3 regions of the Anoxybacillus sp. P3H1B genome follow, and region 3 is predicted to be linked to each of the others. Evidence: riboswitches for the same ligand, from Rfam matches in the RefSeq annotation. Region 3 holds a riboswitch; each other region holds the start of a gene.
The links. A riboswitch is a leader RNA that binds a small molecule or an ion and turns the genes downstream of it on or off. The one in region 3 is predicted to bind thiamine pyrophosphate.

Region 1 (4,774 bases), on a different contig from region 3:
CGATGTGAATTTTGGCTTCTTTTTTGCGATATCCTTTCATTTCTTTTAGATAAATGATTTCATGATCTGATGCAGAAGCTGGCTGTTCATTTCTCCGCTTTTTCCTATAATCCTCCCAAACTCCCGGATACCAAATTCCTTGTGAAGCAATCACAGATTTATAGGTTTGAAAGATCGAAGCCGCATCGCCGTCCGCGATCATGTCTCCGCTTTCATTAAATAAAATGATGCGGTCCACGAAATCCAGCACATGTTCAATTTTATGTTCGACGACAATCACCGTTTTATCATGAGCAATTTGTTTTACCGTCTTCCAAATTTCTGCGGTTCCCTCTTCATCAATCATCGCTGTCGGCTCATCAAGAAACAGTACATCAGGCTCAAGCGCAAGAACCGAAGCAAGCGCCAGACGTTGCTTCATTCCTCCCGATAGCTCATGAATATTTGTATGTGGCTGGATTGATAATCCAACCATTTGCAGCAATTCACAAATGCGATCATCCATTTGTTCACGGGGCACCCTGATATTTTCTAACGCAAAAGCAATTTCTTCATCCGCAAACGGCATGCAAAATTGCGAATCAGGATCTTGAAACACATATCCCCAGTTATCAGGCACCTGAATATGTTTCGCCTTCATAGGAATGTCCACTGAATGCGGAATTAATCCGCAAAGCACTTGCAACAGCGTCGATTTGCCGCATCCAGATGGACCTAACAGCAATACTTTCTCCCCTCTTGAAAAAGAAACTGACAAGTCTTTAAACAGCAAGCCTTCTTTTCCGGGGAATTTGAGCCGCAGCTGGTCAACAAAAGCTACGAGTTCCATTTTCTTCACCCTTTAACGGTCTAGCTGATCATAATCTTCTTTTGATGCGGAACGAACCATTTGCGTCACTCCAGTGGCTTCAAGTGCTTTCACTAAAGAGGAAGCAAACACGCCGGAAATTAAAATCGCGCCAACAAACCGCGCAACAAAGAACAATGTTAAATTCCATGGAGCCAGCGCTTCAATGTATCCTTTATAATAGTCCATAATTAACGAACCAATGGTTGAGCCAATCGCCGCAAGCGACACAACAAACACATCAAATCGCTTATAGCGGAACGCAGCGAAAGCAAGCTCTGCAAACAATCCTTGTACGACACCGTAAATCAATACTTCAAGTCCCCACTCAGAGCCGGTCACAAATTCGCTTGATGAAGCAGCAATTTCCGCCAAAAGGGCAATACCAGGCTTGCGAATAATTAAAAAGGCAACAGTAGCGGCAATGAACCACATTCCATAAATGAGTTGATCAAGATGGAAGCCAAACGGCTTAACAAAATAGTAGAATGGTCCCCATAGCTTATACACAATTCCAAATACAATGGAAATGACAATTGTAATTAAAATATCAGCTAATTTCAATCCCTTGGTTGTCTGCATCCTTTACTTTCTCCTTTCCTTGAATTGGCCATGTTTCTAAACGGTACGCCATTTCCCAAAATGAATATTCGTATTGGCTGCTAATGATAAAATGCTGTTCCATTCGCTTGCGATCCGCTTCCGACACGTTTTCTGCTACCGTATCTAATCGCTGAATTTGTTCTTCCACTAACTGACGGAACCATTCCGATCCATAAGCGGCAATCCATTCTTGATAAATCGGCTCCTGCGGCGTACAATGCTTTAATCTCTCACCAATTTCGTAATAAAGCCAATAGCATGGTAAAATAGCAGCAATCACATCGCCTAAATGACCTTCATACGCTGCCCTGTACAAATGAGAAGTATAGGCGTAAGCCGTCGGTGCCGGAACGAACGAAGCTTTTTCCTCCTCCGTGATTCCGAGCTGCTTTGCAAACTTCTCATGCAAAGATAGTTCCGCTTGCTGAGTATTTTGCGCATGATGCGCCATGCGCGCTGTTGTTGCCAAATCAACCGCTCGTGCAGCTCCAAGCGCTTGTACTCTAGCAAAATGGCTTAAATAATAGGAATCTTGCAAAACATAATAGCGAAAGCACGCCAGATTGAGCGTTCCCTCACCAAGCTCCTTGACGAATGGATGATGAAAGCTTGCCTCCCAAATAGCGTCTACCTTTTGACGCAATAACTGTGAAAATGACATGTCAATCCCTCCTTTATTTGGAAACACATCCATGCTTGAATCAATAAAAAACCACTTTCTTTCGCAAGCGCAAAGAAAGTGGTTTACAAACATTTATAAAGCGAGTACGCCACTTCCACTTCCCTACGCTGGCATAATCCAGATCAGGTTCTAAGGGTCTCAAAGGCACACTTTGATCTCAGCCTATCTAAAGGCACCCCTAGTGGATGATTAAAAGCATGGATATAAAGTTATTTAAATTTATCATATCACTGTTCATATGATTGTCAAGTCTCCCCTCCTATCATTGCTTCCTGATCGTCAATTCTGTATGATAGAGAAGGCAAATAACTTAATTTAATGGAGTGAAGAATGTGGCAAACGTTTTTTTGAAGCGAAAGCGCAAAAAGCGGCTGGAGCAAGGCCATCCTTGGATTTTTCAAAGTGAAGTAGACTACATTGAAGGTGATTTTGAACCAGGCGATTTTGTGAACGTCTATAACCATCAGCGTTACTTTCTCGCAAAGGGATCTATTAATCCTCGCTCACAAATGATTGTGCGCGTCTTAACTCACCATGCAGACGAAGAATTGAACGAAACATTTTTCGTGGAAAGGATTCGTCAAGCATGGGCATATCGGGAACGAATGATTCCGGGTGTCCGTTCTTGTCGCGCCATTTATGGTGAAGCCGATTTTTTGCCGGGGCTTATTGTTGATAAATACGAAGATGTACTTGTTGTGCAAATTCTTTCCCTTGGAATGGAAAAGCGAAAAGACTGGATTTTAAAAGGCTTGCTTGAAGTATTTCAACCAAAAGCGATTTACTTGCGCAATGATGTATATGTCCGCGAGTTAGAAGGACTTGAGCAAGAAAAAGGATTTTGGTACGGCACATGCGATACAGAAGTGATCATTGAAGAAAACGGGGTAAAATACATCGTTGATATTGAAAACGGGCAAAAAACAGGGTTTTTCTTTGACCAACGGCAAAACCGCGCCGCCATTCGTCCGCTCATCGACACGGATACAACCGTTTTGGATTGTTTCACCCATACAGGCTCGTTTATGCTCAATGCTTGTTTATACGGAGCAAAGCATGTCACCGCTGTCGATATTTCCGAGCACGCGATTGAGACAGCGAAACGAAACGCAGCACTAAACGGTTTTATGAACGTTGATTTCGTTGTCGCCAATGCGTTCGATTATTTGCGAGAAGCCGTTCACGAAGGAAAGCAGTGGGATGTCGTGATTGTTGATCCTCCGGCATTCGCCAAATCGGCCCACGCTGTTCCAAAGGCCTTGGGCGGATATAAGGACATTAACTTAAACGGTTTAAAATTAGTAAAGGATGGGGGATTTTTTGTTACAGCCAGCTGCTCCTACCATGTCCATGCTGATATGTTTCAAGCGATGGTGGAAGAAGCAGCGTTTGATGCAAAAAAAATTTTGCGCCAAGTCCATTGGAGCGGAGCCGGCTATGATCATCCGAAGTTGCTTGCTGCCGATGAAGGCGATTATTTAAAATTTGCCATCTACGAAGTGCATTCACGCAAATGACGGACATCAAGCACGATGTCCGTCATTTCACCATCCTTTTTTCTGGCGCAATTGTTGAATATGTGCAGTATGATGCTTCCCATGCCAAGCATACATAGCCACAAATGTATATAAATCGATTTTCGTTTTGGTCCCTTCATGATAGAACGTTTTTTGAAAATCTTCTGTTGCCAACGATTCAAGCAGCTGTGTCCAACGTCCATGAACCCCTTCAAGCAAACGCAAAGAAAGCTCGACTGACACCGAACGGGCATCGGCCGTTTCGGCCCAAGCATTTTCATCAAATGGTTTAATGGAAGGAGCCGCTTCGGTAAGCGTCCATTTTGTGCGCAAAAACGCATTCATGCTGGCATCCGCCATATGATGGACCACTTGCGCTACCGTCCAGCCCCCCTCACGATAAGGTGTGTTCAACTGCTCTTCATTTAATCCACTGACAGCTTCACGCATCGCTGTTGGCAATTGACGAATATCAGCGATCCATCCCTTTATCTTCTCTTCTTGAAACAAAGCTGGCTTTTCAAATTTTCCAATCGGATAGCGAATATCATTCATTTCTTCATCCCTCCCACTTAACCATTCGCTCTATCACTAAGTAAATCCTTTGTTTGTTACTAACAAAAAATACACCGTATCTATAAAGTATAGATCTTCCCCCCTCCCCTTTGTTTAGAGATGGGAGACTTCTCCATAGATCTGTTATTGACCATTGAAAAAATAGCGCTTCTTCTTTCCAATCAGCTATCAATTCCATTTTCTATATCAAACATAAATGCAAGCGATGAACAACCAACCGCTTCCAGAGAATTTCGTTCGTCTGAAAGCGGTGCTGTTCGGTTGGACGGACTGAAATCGATGATCAACCGCCCACTTTGAGCAAATGTTGACTCATCAAACGATAGATCATTGCGTATGATCTAAATGCTAAATTTGATTTATATAAACACGCGCTTCGTACGGCCGCAGCTTAAAACGGGTCGCGTTTTTATGCGGCTTGACCTCATAGTTTTGCAGCGCTAAATGGTCTGAAGATAGTTTGATGGCATCATAGCGATAAAGAACCGATTTAGCGCTCAAATTGACAATCACAACCGCTTGTTCATGCCCAAGTGTCCGCGTATAAGC
Region 2 (4,774 bases), on a different contig from region 3:
GCGGTCAGCTGTTTGGGCCGGTGGGGGCGGTCATTCCGCAAATCATTAACGGTCTGCCGCGAAATGCCTTTGGAACAGAATTTAGTGGAATCGTATGGCTCCATGCGTTATTTCCATCGATTTATGCTTATGGACTCAGCCAGCTGATTACAAGGGTATTTGCTTTTATCGGAATGTACTTATTGCTGAAAACGCATGTTATGAGGGAGAAAGAATGGGCATGGATTCGCATTGGTGTAGCACTTGCTTTTGCATTAACACCATTTTGGCCGTCCGGAATGTTAAGCACTCTTGGTATGCCGCTGGCACTTTGGGCGTTTTTAAATATTCGCGCTGGCAGGCGGTCGTGGGTGGATTATCTCGTGCTTACACTATTGCCGCTATACTCTGGTCTTGTACTTGGTTTCTTCTTTTTCCTCAGTGCTCTGGGCATTTGGTGGCTTGTGGATGCATTGAGGTATAAAAGATGGAATCTGCGCTTTTTGGCCGCCATCATCTATATGACTGTGTTATATTTAGCCGTTGATTATCGGCTTGTTCATTCACTTCTATTTTCCGAAGAGCCAACAAGCCGCGATGAATATTTTCATGCTGATCTTTCTTTTTGGCGTGCGGTTCGTTTGACATTTAAAAATTATATTCTTGGTCATACGCATGTCATGACCGTGCACGGACTCGTGATTTTACCAATCACGCTTTTCGCCTTGTATTTTGTGGGAAAAAGGAAGAAATGGCGGCAAGAAAAGCTGTTTTTATTTCTCCATGTGCTTAACTTTGCCCTTTCCCTGTGGTATGCGTTTTGGTTTTATCGAGGGTGGCTGCCACTTACAGAACGGTTTGATCTTCTTAATAAGTTTAATTTTGCCCGCTATCACTTCTTGCGACCTATGGTGATTTACGTATTGTTTGCTCTTTCATTGCGAATCATATGGCAGCATGCTAAAGCATGGAAAAATGTTGTGTGGCTGGCGCTTGCGCTGCAGCTTTTTATTTTAGCTATATTTAACGAAGAAATTATGTATCAAAATAAGCCGTCGTTTCGCCAGTTCTACGCTGAAAAACAATTCGCGGAAATTAAACGTTATATCGCGCGGCCCGTTGATACATACCGCGTTGCCAGCATCGGCATTCATCCGGCCATTGCTCAATATAACGGCTTTTATACGCTGGATACGTACAACAATTTTTATCCGCTTGAATATAAACATCAATTTCGGCAAATCATTGCTCCTGAGCTAGCAAAAAACCAGACGCTGCGCAAGTATTTCGATAAGTGGGGCGGCCGTTGCTATTTATTTGTCGATGAGCTTGGCAAGCACTACATGTTTAAAAAGAATTCAAAGAAGAAAATTCAACATTTAGAGCTGAATACCGATGTATTCCGCAAGATGGGCGGCCGTTATATTTTTTCGGCGCTTCCGATCGAAAACGCAGCCCAAAATCAGCTACGGCTTGAGAAAGTGTTTCATTCCAAGGAATCCGCATGGACGATTTATTTATACAAACTAGCATCATAGGGAGGAGAGCATCATGAGCGAACCTGTATTAACGATTGTTGTACCTTGCTACAACGAAGAAGAAGTGCTTCCGGAAACGATTCGGCAGCTGCGCGAACTGCGCGAGCAGCTTGTCAGGGAGCGGCTTATTTCCGAATATAGTGCTTTACTATTTGTCGATGATGGAAGCCGAGATGCAACATGGACGATCATTTACAAAGCGAGTTTGCATTATCCGGAGGTCAAAGGGGTCAAGCTTGCCCATAATGCCGGCCATCAAAATGCGTTATTAGCTGGTTTGTTTTCCGCAAAAACTCGCTCAGATTGTATCATTTCCATTGACGCCGATCTACAGGATGATGTGTCGGTCATCCGCCAGTTTGTACAAAAATTTCATGAAGGGTATGAGATTGTATACGGGGTTCGCAACCGCCGCGATACAGATACGTTTTTCAAGCGTCATACAGCACAGGGATTTTATAGAATGATGAAGGCGATGGGCGTTCACCTTATATATAATCATGCCGATTACCGCTTGATGAGCAGGCGGGCGGTTGAAGAGCTGGAACGATTTGAAGAAGCCAATTTATTTTTGCGAGGAATTGTTCCATTGCTTGGATTTCGTTCAACTGTTGTTTATTATGATCGAAAGGAACGACTTGCCGGTGAAACAAAATATCCGCTAAAAAAAATGATTTCCTTTGCTCTTGACGGTATTACGTCATTTAGTGTGACACCTATTCGTTTTATTTCCATGATCGGGTTTGTTTCTTTTTTTGTCAGCCTGTTATTTGGTGCTTACTTCCTGTTTTTAAAATGGACCGGTCACACACAAACGGGATGGACATCGTTGATTACATCGATTTGGCTGCTTGGAGGATTGCAGCTGATTGCTTTTGGGCTAATCGGTGAATACATCGGAAAGATTTATAAAGAAACGAAACGGCGCCCTCGTTATATTGTGGATTTAGATTTATTTAATTTGCCATTGCCGCGATCTTCCTCGTTTCATGAAGAGCCAAGAAGAACGGAATCATTGCCGGGAGGGAGCACATAATTTTTTGCTTGCATTCTCGGGCGAGAAGGGGTAGACTGTGCTTGTAAACAGTGAAAAGGATACGGGAGTCTGTGGAATCAGGCTGAGAGTACGGCTATCATCCGCCGTTGACCGTTTGAACCTGTTGGGTAATGCCAGCGTAGGGAAAGTGATAGAGGCGATATAGATGCACTTTGCTTACGCGCAAAGTGCATTTTTATTTGCAAATCCAGCTGGACAAACGAATAAGGGAGAGGATGGAAAAGATGAATTTGCAACATGTGGCAGAAGTACTCGATCAAGTGCGCAAGGCTAATCCACTTGTGCATAACATCACAAATGTAGTTGTGACCAATTTTACAGCAAATGGTCTGCTTGCGCTTGGCGCTTCACCAGTGATGGCCTATGCCAAGCAAGAAGTAGCGGATATGGCGCGAATTGCCGGAGCGCTTGTTTTAAATATCGGCACGCTAAATGAACAGGAAATTGAAGCGATGCTGATTGCCGGCAAGGCAGCAAATGAACAGGGAGTTCCTGTGATTTTCGATCCGGTTGGAGCGGGAGCGACGCCATATCGCACGGAAACCGCCCGAAAAATAGTCCGTCAATTAAATATTGCCGTCATCCGCGGCAATGCAGCAGAAATCGCGAATGTTATCGGCGAGCGGTGGGAGATTAAAGGAGTGGATGCCGCCGAAGGAAGCGGCGATGTGGTGGCACTAGCGAAAAAAGCAGCACAGCAGTTAAAAATGACAGTCGCTATTACCGGAAAGGACGATGTTGTCACAGACGGAGCGACGGTTTATGTGGTTCATAACGGTCATTCGCTGTTAACAAAAGTCACTGGGACAGGCTGCCTTGTCACATCTGTAATCGGAGCGTTTGCGGCTGTTGAAAAGGACTATGCAGCAGCGGCAACAGCGGCGCTTGTCAGCTATGGCGTGGCGGCGCAACTAGCTGCTGATGAAGCGGCAGAGTATGGGCCTGGAAGCTTTCAAATCGCCTTTTTAAATCAGTTGGCCAAAGTTGGCGCGGAGGCCATTAGTCAATATGGATCCTTTACCAAAGTTGAATGAAGGGGAGAGACATGGTGAATCAAGTTTATAAAGCATTAACGATTGCTGGGTCAGACAGTGGAGGTGGAGCCGGCATTCAGGCGGATTTAAAAACATTTCAAGAGTTACGCGTCTTTGGAATGTCTGCATTAACGGCGGTAACGGCGCAAAATACGCTTGGCGTGCAGGGAGTGTATCCGCTTTCTGTAGAAGCCGTTGAGCAGCAGATTGAATCCATTGGTACGGACTTAGGAGCAGACGCCGTCAAAACGGGCATGTTGTTTAATGCAGATATCATCCAAGCCGTAGCGAAAAAGGTGAAGCAATTTGGCTGGCGTCGGCTTGTCGTTGACCCGGTTATGATCGCTAAAGGCGGGGCACCACTTTTACAGGAAGCAGCGGTGTCAGCGTTAAAAACACATTTGTTGCCGCTGGCGATGGTAGCCACTCCTAACATTCCAGAGGCAGAAGTATTGACGGGGATGAAGATCCGCACATTAGAGGAACGCCAAGAAGCGGCAAAACAGCTTCACAAAATCGGAGTCACGTACGTGGTCATTAAAGGAGGCCACGATGATGTTGAAAATGCAGCGGTTGATTTGCTATATGATGGCCGTGAATTTTCCTATTTCAAGGGCGCCCGAATTGAAACGAGACATACGCATGGAACAGGCTGCACGTTTGCCGCTGCAGTAACAGCGGAGCTTGCTAAGGGGCGCAGCGTCCATGAAGCGATCGAAACAGCGAAAGCATTTATTCAAGCCGCGATTGAAAACGAACTGGGGATCGGCAATGGGCATGGCCCAACCAACCATTGGGCGTATCGGCAAAAATGGATGTCGTAGGTGATGAAAATGGCGCAAACTTCAATGGATAGTCTGAAAGAGCAATTACGTGTTTATTTTATTATGGGAAGCAACAATTGTGAACGAAGTCCGTTAGAGGTGCTGACAGAAGCGATTGAAGGCGGAATTACGATGTTTCAATTTCGCGAAAAGGGCAAAGGGGCTCTTTCGAAAAAGGAGCAGTATGCATTAGCCAAAGAGTTGCAAGCGCTTTGCCGGAAGCACCATATTCCGTTTATTGTGAATGATGATGTGGAGCTAGCATTAGAGCTTGATGCTGATGGGGTCCATATTGGACAAGACGATGAACGGGCAGATGTCGTACGAAAAAAAATAGGAAAT
Region 3 (4,774 bases):
TCTGTCTCTAATCCAAGCGCTTCGCCAAGCGCGACAGCCTCCGCGAAAGCTGCCATTGAATGAGCGAGCATTAGATTCACGACAAGCTTCATGGCTGTTCCTTTGCCATTTTCTCCTTGATAATGGATCGCTTTCCCCATGACATTCAACATCGGTTCCACTTTCTTAAGATCTTTCGGATCCCCGCCTACAAAAAAGACTAACTCTCCTTTTTCGGCTGGAATCACCGAGCCGGAGACAGGAGCATCTAAAAAGCGAATGCCTCGCTTTCTGGCCTCTTCTGCCATTTGGCGCGTAAAGGACGGATCCACCGTGCTGCAGTCCACCCACAGCTTTTCTGGCGATAAATGATGCAAAAAGCCGTTTTCCCCAAAAGCAGCGGCTTCAACCACTTTTGGATGGGCAAGCATCGTAAAGAGTACATCGGCTTGTTCAGCGGCTTCTTTCGGTGAATTAGCCCACTTTGCTCCTGCTTCTAACAGCGGAGCGGCTTTTTCTTTTGTGCGGTTATGGACGATAAGCTCATGCCCGCTTTCAAGTAAATTTCTTGCCATACGGCTTCCCATAAGTCCTAGACCAATGAATCCGATCATCGTTAATCCCCTTTCCTTTTTTGAACGCTTCCCACCTACACTTTGCTGAGAAGAGGGGTTAGGTATTCCCGCCCATGGAAAAGGAGGGGGGCGTTTTCCTCTGTTTCATGGGATAATATTGGCTCTTTTTTTTCGTGATTTTACCACTTTTGTTTCGTGTGATTCAAGGGAAACGCCAGCGCTGAAGTGGAATGCGAAGTCAGAGTTGATGACAGGAGCAATCAATCGCTGTGATTTTGCAAAGAGGGAAAAATAGATAGCTAGGGGAGGGCTGCCTCCATTTTTGCGCACTGAAAAGCAGGCTCTTGCCGATTTCTGTCACATGGAGCAAGCAGATCCGCTACGAGGAAAATATTCAGCATGCGATAGTCCTAGAGAAATGCCCAATGCTTCATGAGACGAAATGGAATAAGTGAAAAATCAAATAGTCGTTGTTCGTTATATTTATAAAATAATAAGAGCGAATATATAATTTATATGTCTTAATATGTCGGTTTTTAAAAGTATACTATAATAAAAATTATCTTCCGTTTTGTAGAAAAGGAATGATATAATATTTATGAATTGACTGAAAATTCGGAGGGAACAAAGGTGTCACTATCAAGCTATATTATTCGCACTCTGATGGTTGTTATTCCTGGAGTGGTGCTAATTGCTCTAGCGGTATGCTTAGGAAACGGGATCAGCGGTTCCGCTTTTGGATGGACTATAGCAGGGACGGCATTATTTGGCATTGTTCTAGGTATTTTGTCAGCTACTTTGAATTATCGTCGTTTTGTTGCACCGATTGCGATCATTAATGACTATTTAGAAAAAATGACGGAAGGCGATTTATCTGTGCGAGTTCCTGTGGAGAGTGTCAAAGAACTGAGGCCGATCGCTCTTTGCATGAACGAAATGGCCAAAACATGGGGTGAGGTCATGGCGCATATGAAGCGCCATTCAGATGAGATGACGTTATTTGCCGAGCAGCTTTCCCATAATACGGAGCAAACAACAAAAGCGACGGAACAAATTGCAACAACCATGGAAAACATCGTATCTCACTCAGACCAACAAGCCAAGATGACAAAAGAAACGTCTTATTCCATGAATGAAATTTCCAGTTCTTTACTGCAAGTCGCTGCGAATACAGAACAGGTGACTACGAATGCAGGCGAAATGTTGATGAAAGCGGCATCAGGAAAACAATCGATTGAAAAAATGGAAGAGCAAATGCGTTTTATTCATGAGCATGTCCAATTGCTCGGTCAAATCATTAAAGGATTAGGAGAACGTTCTACTGAAATCGGCCAAATCACGCAAGTCATCACAGGGATTTCTTCACAAACCAACTTGCTCGCATTAAATGCGGCAATCGAGGCAGCGCGGGCGGGAGAGCAAGGGAAGGGATTTGCCGTTGTCGCTGATGAAGTGAGAAAGCTGGCGGAGCAATCGGCACAATCCGCCCAGCAAATTACAAAATTAATTGATGACATTCAACAAGAAACCGATAAAGCCATTGGGTCAATGGATGTTGTTGCCGATGAAGTTTCTCAAGGGCTTCATGTCGTTCAAACAGCCGGACTTTCCTTTGAACAAATCCGGCGATCTATTAACGGGGTCAATGAACAAATTGAAGGAGTTTCAGTCGTAATTCGCCAAATGACGCAAAGCGCCCAGAACGTTGCTTCAGCCATTGAACATATGGCAGAAATCGTGGAACAATCGTCAGCGGGCTCTAGCCATATTTCAGCAGCGACCCAAGAACAGATGGCTTCTATGGAAGAAATCGCTTCTTCTGCTTCTGCGCTGAATGAAATGGCTGGAGAAATGCAGAATCTATTAGGGAAATTTCGGGTATAGGAAAACATAAGAAAAATGTTTACATAAATGAATAAATATGCTAAACTTTCCCTAAAAGTAAATAATGGATCTACTAGGGGAGTCCAATAGCTTGGACTGAGAGAAGAACGCGCGAAAGTTCTTTGACCCTTTGAACCTGATCTGGGTTATGCCAGCGTAGGGAAGTAGATAGTGGGAGTATGGATTGTTGCATATACTTTGCGCTATTTGTTGATTCCATCGGGTTCTCTTTTTGGAGAACCCGATTTTTGCTTTTTCCCCACCGTCTTTTTTTCGTACGTTTTGGTGTAGCCCTTAGATCGAATGAAACAAAAAGGAGGAAGGGTTGCATGCAAAACGTTTTATCTTCTATGCCGTTTCCAGCCAGTAAAAAAATGTATGTAGAAGGATCGCGTTCTGATATTCGCGTTCCTATGCGTGAAATTACGCTAAGCCCAACCAAGACGGAAGCCGGAGAGTCTAAAAACGATCCGATCTGTGTATATGACACGAGCGGGCCGTATACCGACACGGAATTTCAAGCGGACATTTACCGCGGGCTTCCTGAACTGCGCAAACGTTGGATTTTAGAAAGAGACGATGTCGAGGAATACGAAGGACGGCCAGTGCGTCCAGAGGACAACGGCCTCTCCAAAGGAAAGGAATCGAACATCTATCTTCCCTTTAAGCGGACGCCGCTACGTGCCAAAAATGGCAAGGCAGTCACACAAATGCATTATGCGAAACGCGGGATCATTACTCCGGAGATGGAATTTGTCGCTATTCGGGAGCAGATGGATCCAGAGCTGGTCCGTCAAGAGATCGCGGCCGGGCGGGCGATTATACCAGCCAATATCAACCATCCGGAAAGTGAACCAATGATTATTGGGAGACGTTTTCATGTCAAAATTAACGCTAATATCGGCAATTCAGCCGTCACTTCATCAATTGACGAGGAAGTGGAGAAAATGCTCTGGGCTGTCCGCTGGGGAGCAGATACGATCATGGATTTATCAACAGGAAAGCAGATTCATACGACGAGAGAGTTTATTATTCGTAATTCCCCTGTTCCAGTTGGGACGGTTCCGATCTATCAAGCGTTGGAAAAGGTGAATGGAATAGTTGAAGATTTATCGTGGGAAGTTTATCGCGATACACTGATTGAGCAGGCTGAACAAGGAGTTGACTATTTTACGATTCACGCTGGGGTATTGCTTCGTTATATACCGTTGACCATTGGAAGAACAACAGGAATTGTGTCGCGCGGTGGCTCGATTATGGCGCAATGGTGTTTGGCCCATCATCAGGAAAATTTCTTATACACTCATTTTGAGGAAATTTGCGAAATTTTAAAGTCCTATGATATCGCCATATCGTTAGGAGACGGTTTGCGGCCTGGATCGATTGCCGATGCGAATGATGAAGCGCAATTTGCAGAATTAGAGACGCTTGGCGAGCTCACTCAAATAGCATGGAAGCATGATGTCCAAGTGATGATTGAAGGGCCTGGGCATGTGCCGATGGATAAAATCAAAGAAAATGTCGACAGGCAGATGGAGATTTGCCATGGTGCGCCATTTTATACGCTTGGTCCGCTGACGACGGATATCGCCCCGGGATATGACCATATTACATCAGCGATCGGTGCGGCAATGATCGGCTGGTATGGAACCGCGATGCTTTGTTATGTGACGCCGAAAGAGCATTTAGGATTGCCGAATAAGGAGGATGTGCGCCAAGGAGTGATTGCTTATAAAATTGCGGCGCATGCTGCTGACTTAGCGAAAGGGCATCCAGGAGCGCAAATGCGGGATGATGCGCTGTCGAAAGCGCGCTTTGAGTTTCGTTGGAACGACCAATTCCATCTCTCGCTGGACCCGGAACGGGCTAGGGAATATCACGATGAGACACTCCCGGCGGAAGGGGCGAAGGTGGCTCATTTTTGTTCCATGTGCGGCCCCAAATTTTGTTCGATGAAAATTTCCCATGATTTGCAAAAAAGCATAAAAGAGGACGGGATGAAGCAAAAAGCGAAGGAGTTTGTTGAAACCGGTTCGAGACTTTATCAATGATAAGCTCAATAAGGACATGGATTTGTCTTGCTGACGGATCACGCGGTGCGTATGAAGAGGAGCATCTGGTTCATTCACAGAAAAGCCTTTCCCGGCCAATATGGCGGGAAAGGCTAAAAAGTAATCAGTCTTTGCTTGCTTGCTTTTCTGCGAGCACAGATTTGACCGCCTGCTCAATTTCAAAGTAGCTGGTGCAACGACAAACATTGGATTCAAGCCACTTTTCAATGATTGGTTCCGAGGCGTTCGGCGTGCTTTCAACAAGAGCATGGGCGTTCATAATAA

Region 1: another riboswitch for thiamine pyrophosphate. It lies ahead of tenA (thiaminase II); the one in region 3 lies ahead of thiC (phosphomethylpyrimidine synthase ThiC).
Region 2: another riboswitch for thiamine pyrophosphate. It lies ahead of thiM (hydroxyethylthiazole kinase); the one in region 3 lies ahead of thiC (phosphomethylpyrimidine synthase ThiC).

The regions. Positions count from the first base shown of each region.
Region 1 is NZ_LPUG01000012.1:107,698-112,471, reverse strand. Features, by position in the region: gene AT864_RS07875 (ABC transporter ATP-binding protein) at 1-829, opposite strand, end outside; gene AT864_RS07870 (ECF transporter S component) at 842-1,429, opposite strand; gene tenA (thiaminase II) at 1,398-2,111, opposite strand; TPP riboswitch at 2,215-2,322, opposite strand; gene AT864_RS07860 (class I SAM-dependent rRNA methyltransferase) at 2,465-3,649, shown strand; gene AT864_RS07855 (YfiT family bacillithiol transferase) at 3,677-4,204, opposite strand; gene AT864_RS07850 (alpha-glucosidase) at 4,574-4,774, opposite strand, start outside.
Region 2 is NZ_LPUG01000015.1:134,387-139,160, forward strand. Features, by position in the region: gene AT864_RS09825 (DUF6044 family protein) at 1-1,517, shown strand, start outside; gene AT864_RS09830 (glycosyltransferase family 2 protein) at 1,531-2,553, shown strand; TPP riboswitch at 2,605-2,716, shown strand; gene thiM (hydroxyethylthiazole kinase) at 2,799-3,608, shown strand; gene thiD (bifunctional hydroxymethylpyrimidine kinase/phosphomethylpyrimidine kinase) at 3,620-4,432, shown strand; gene thiE (thiamine phosphate synthase) at 4,442-4,774, shown strand, end outside.
Region 3 is NZ_LPUG01000010.1:14,169-18,942, forward strand. Features, by position in the region: gene AT864_RS03625 (NAD(P)-dependent oxidoreductase) at 1-593, opposite strand, end outside; gene AT864_RS03630 (methyl-accepting chemotaxis protein) at 1,185-2,438, shown strand; TPP riboswitch at 2,504-2,618, shown strand; gene thiC (phosphomethylpyrimidine synthase ThiC) at 2,768-4,489, shown strand; gene AT864_RS03640 ((2Fe-2S)-binding protein) at 4,614-4,774, opposite strand, start outside.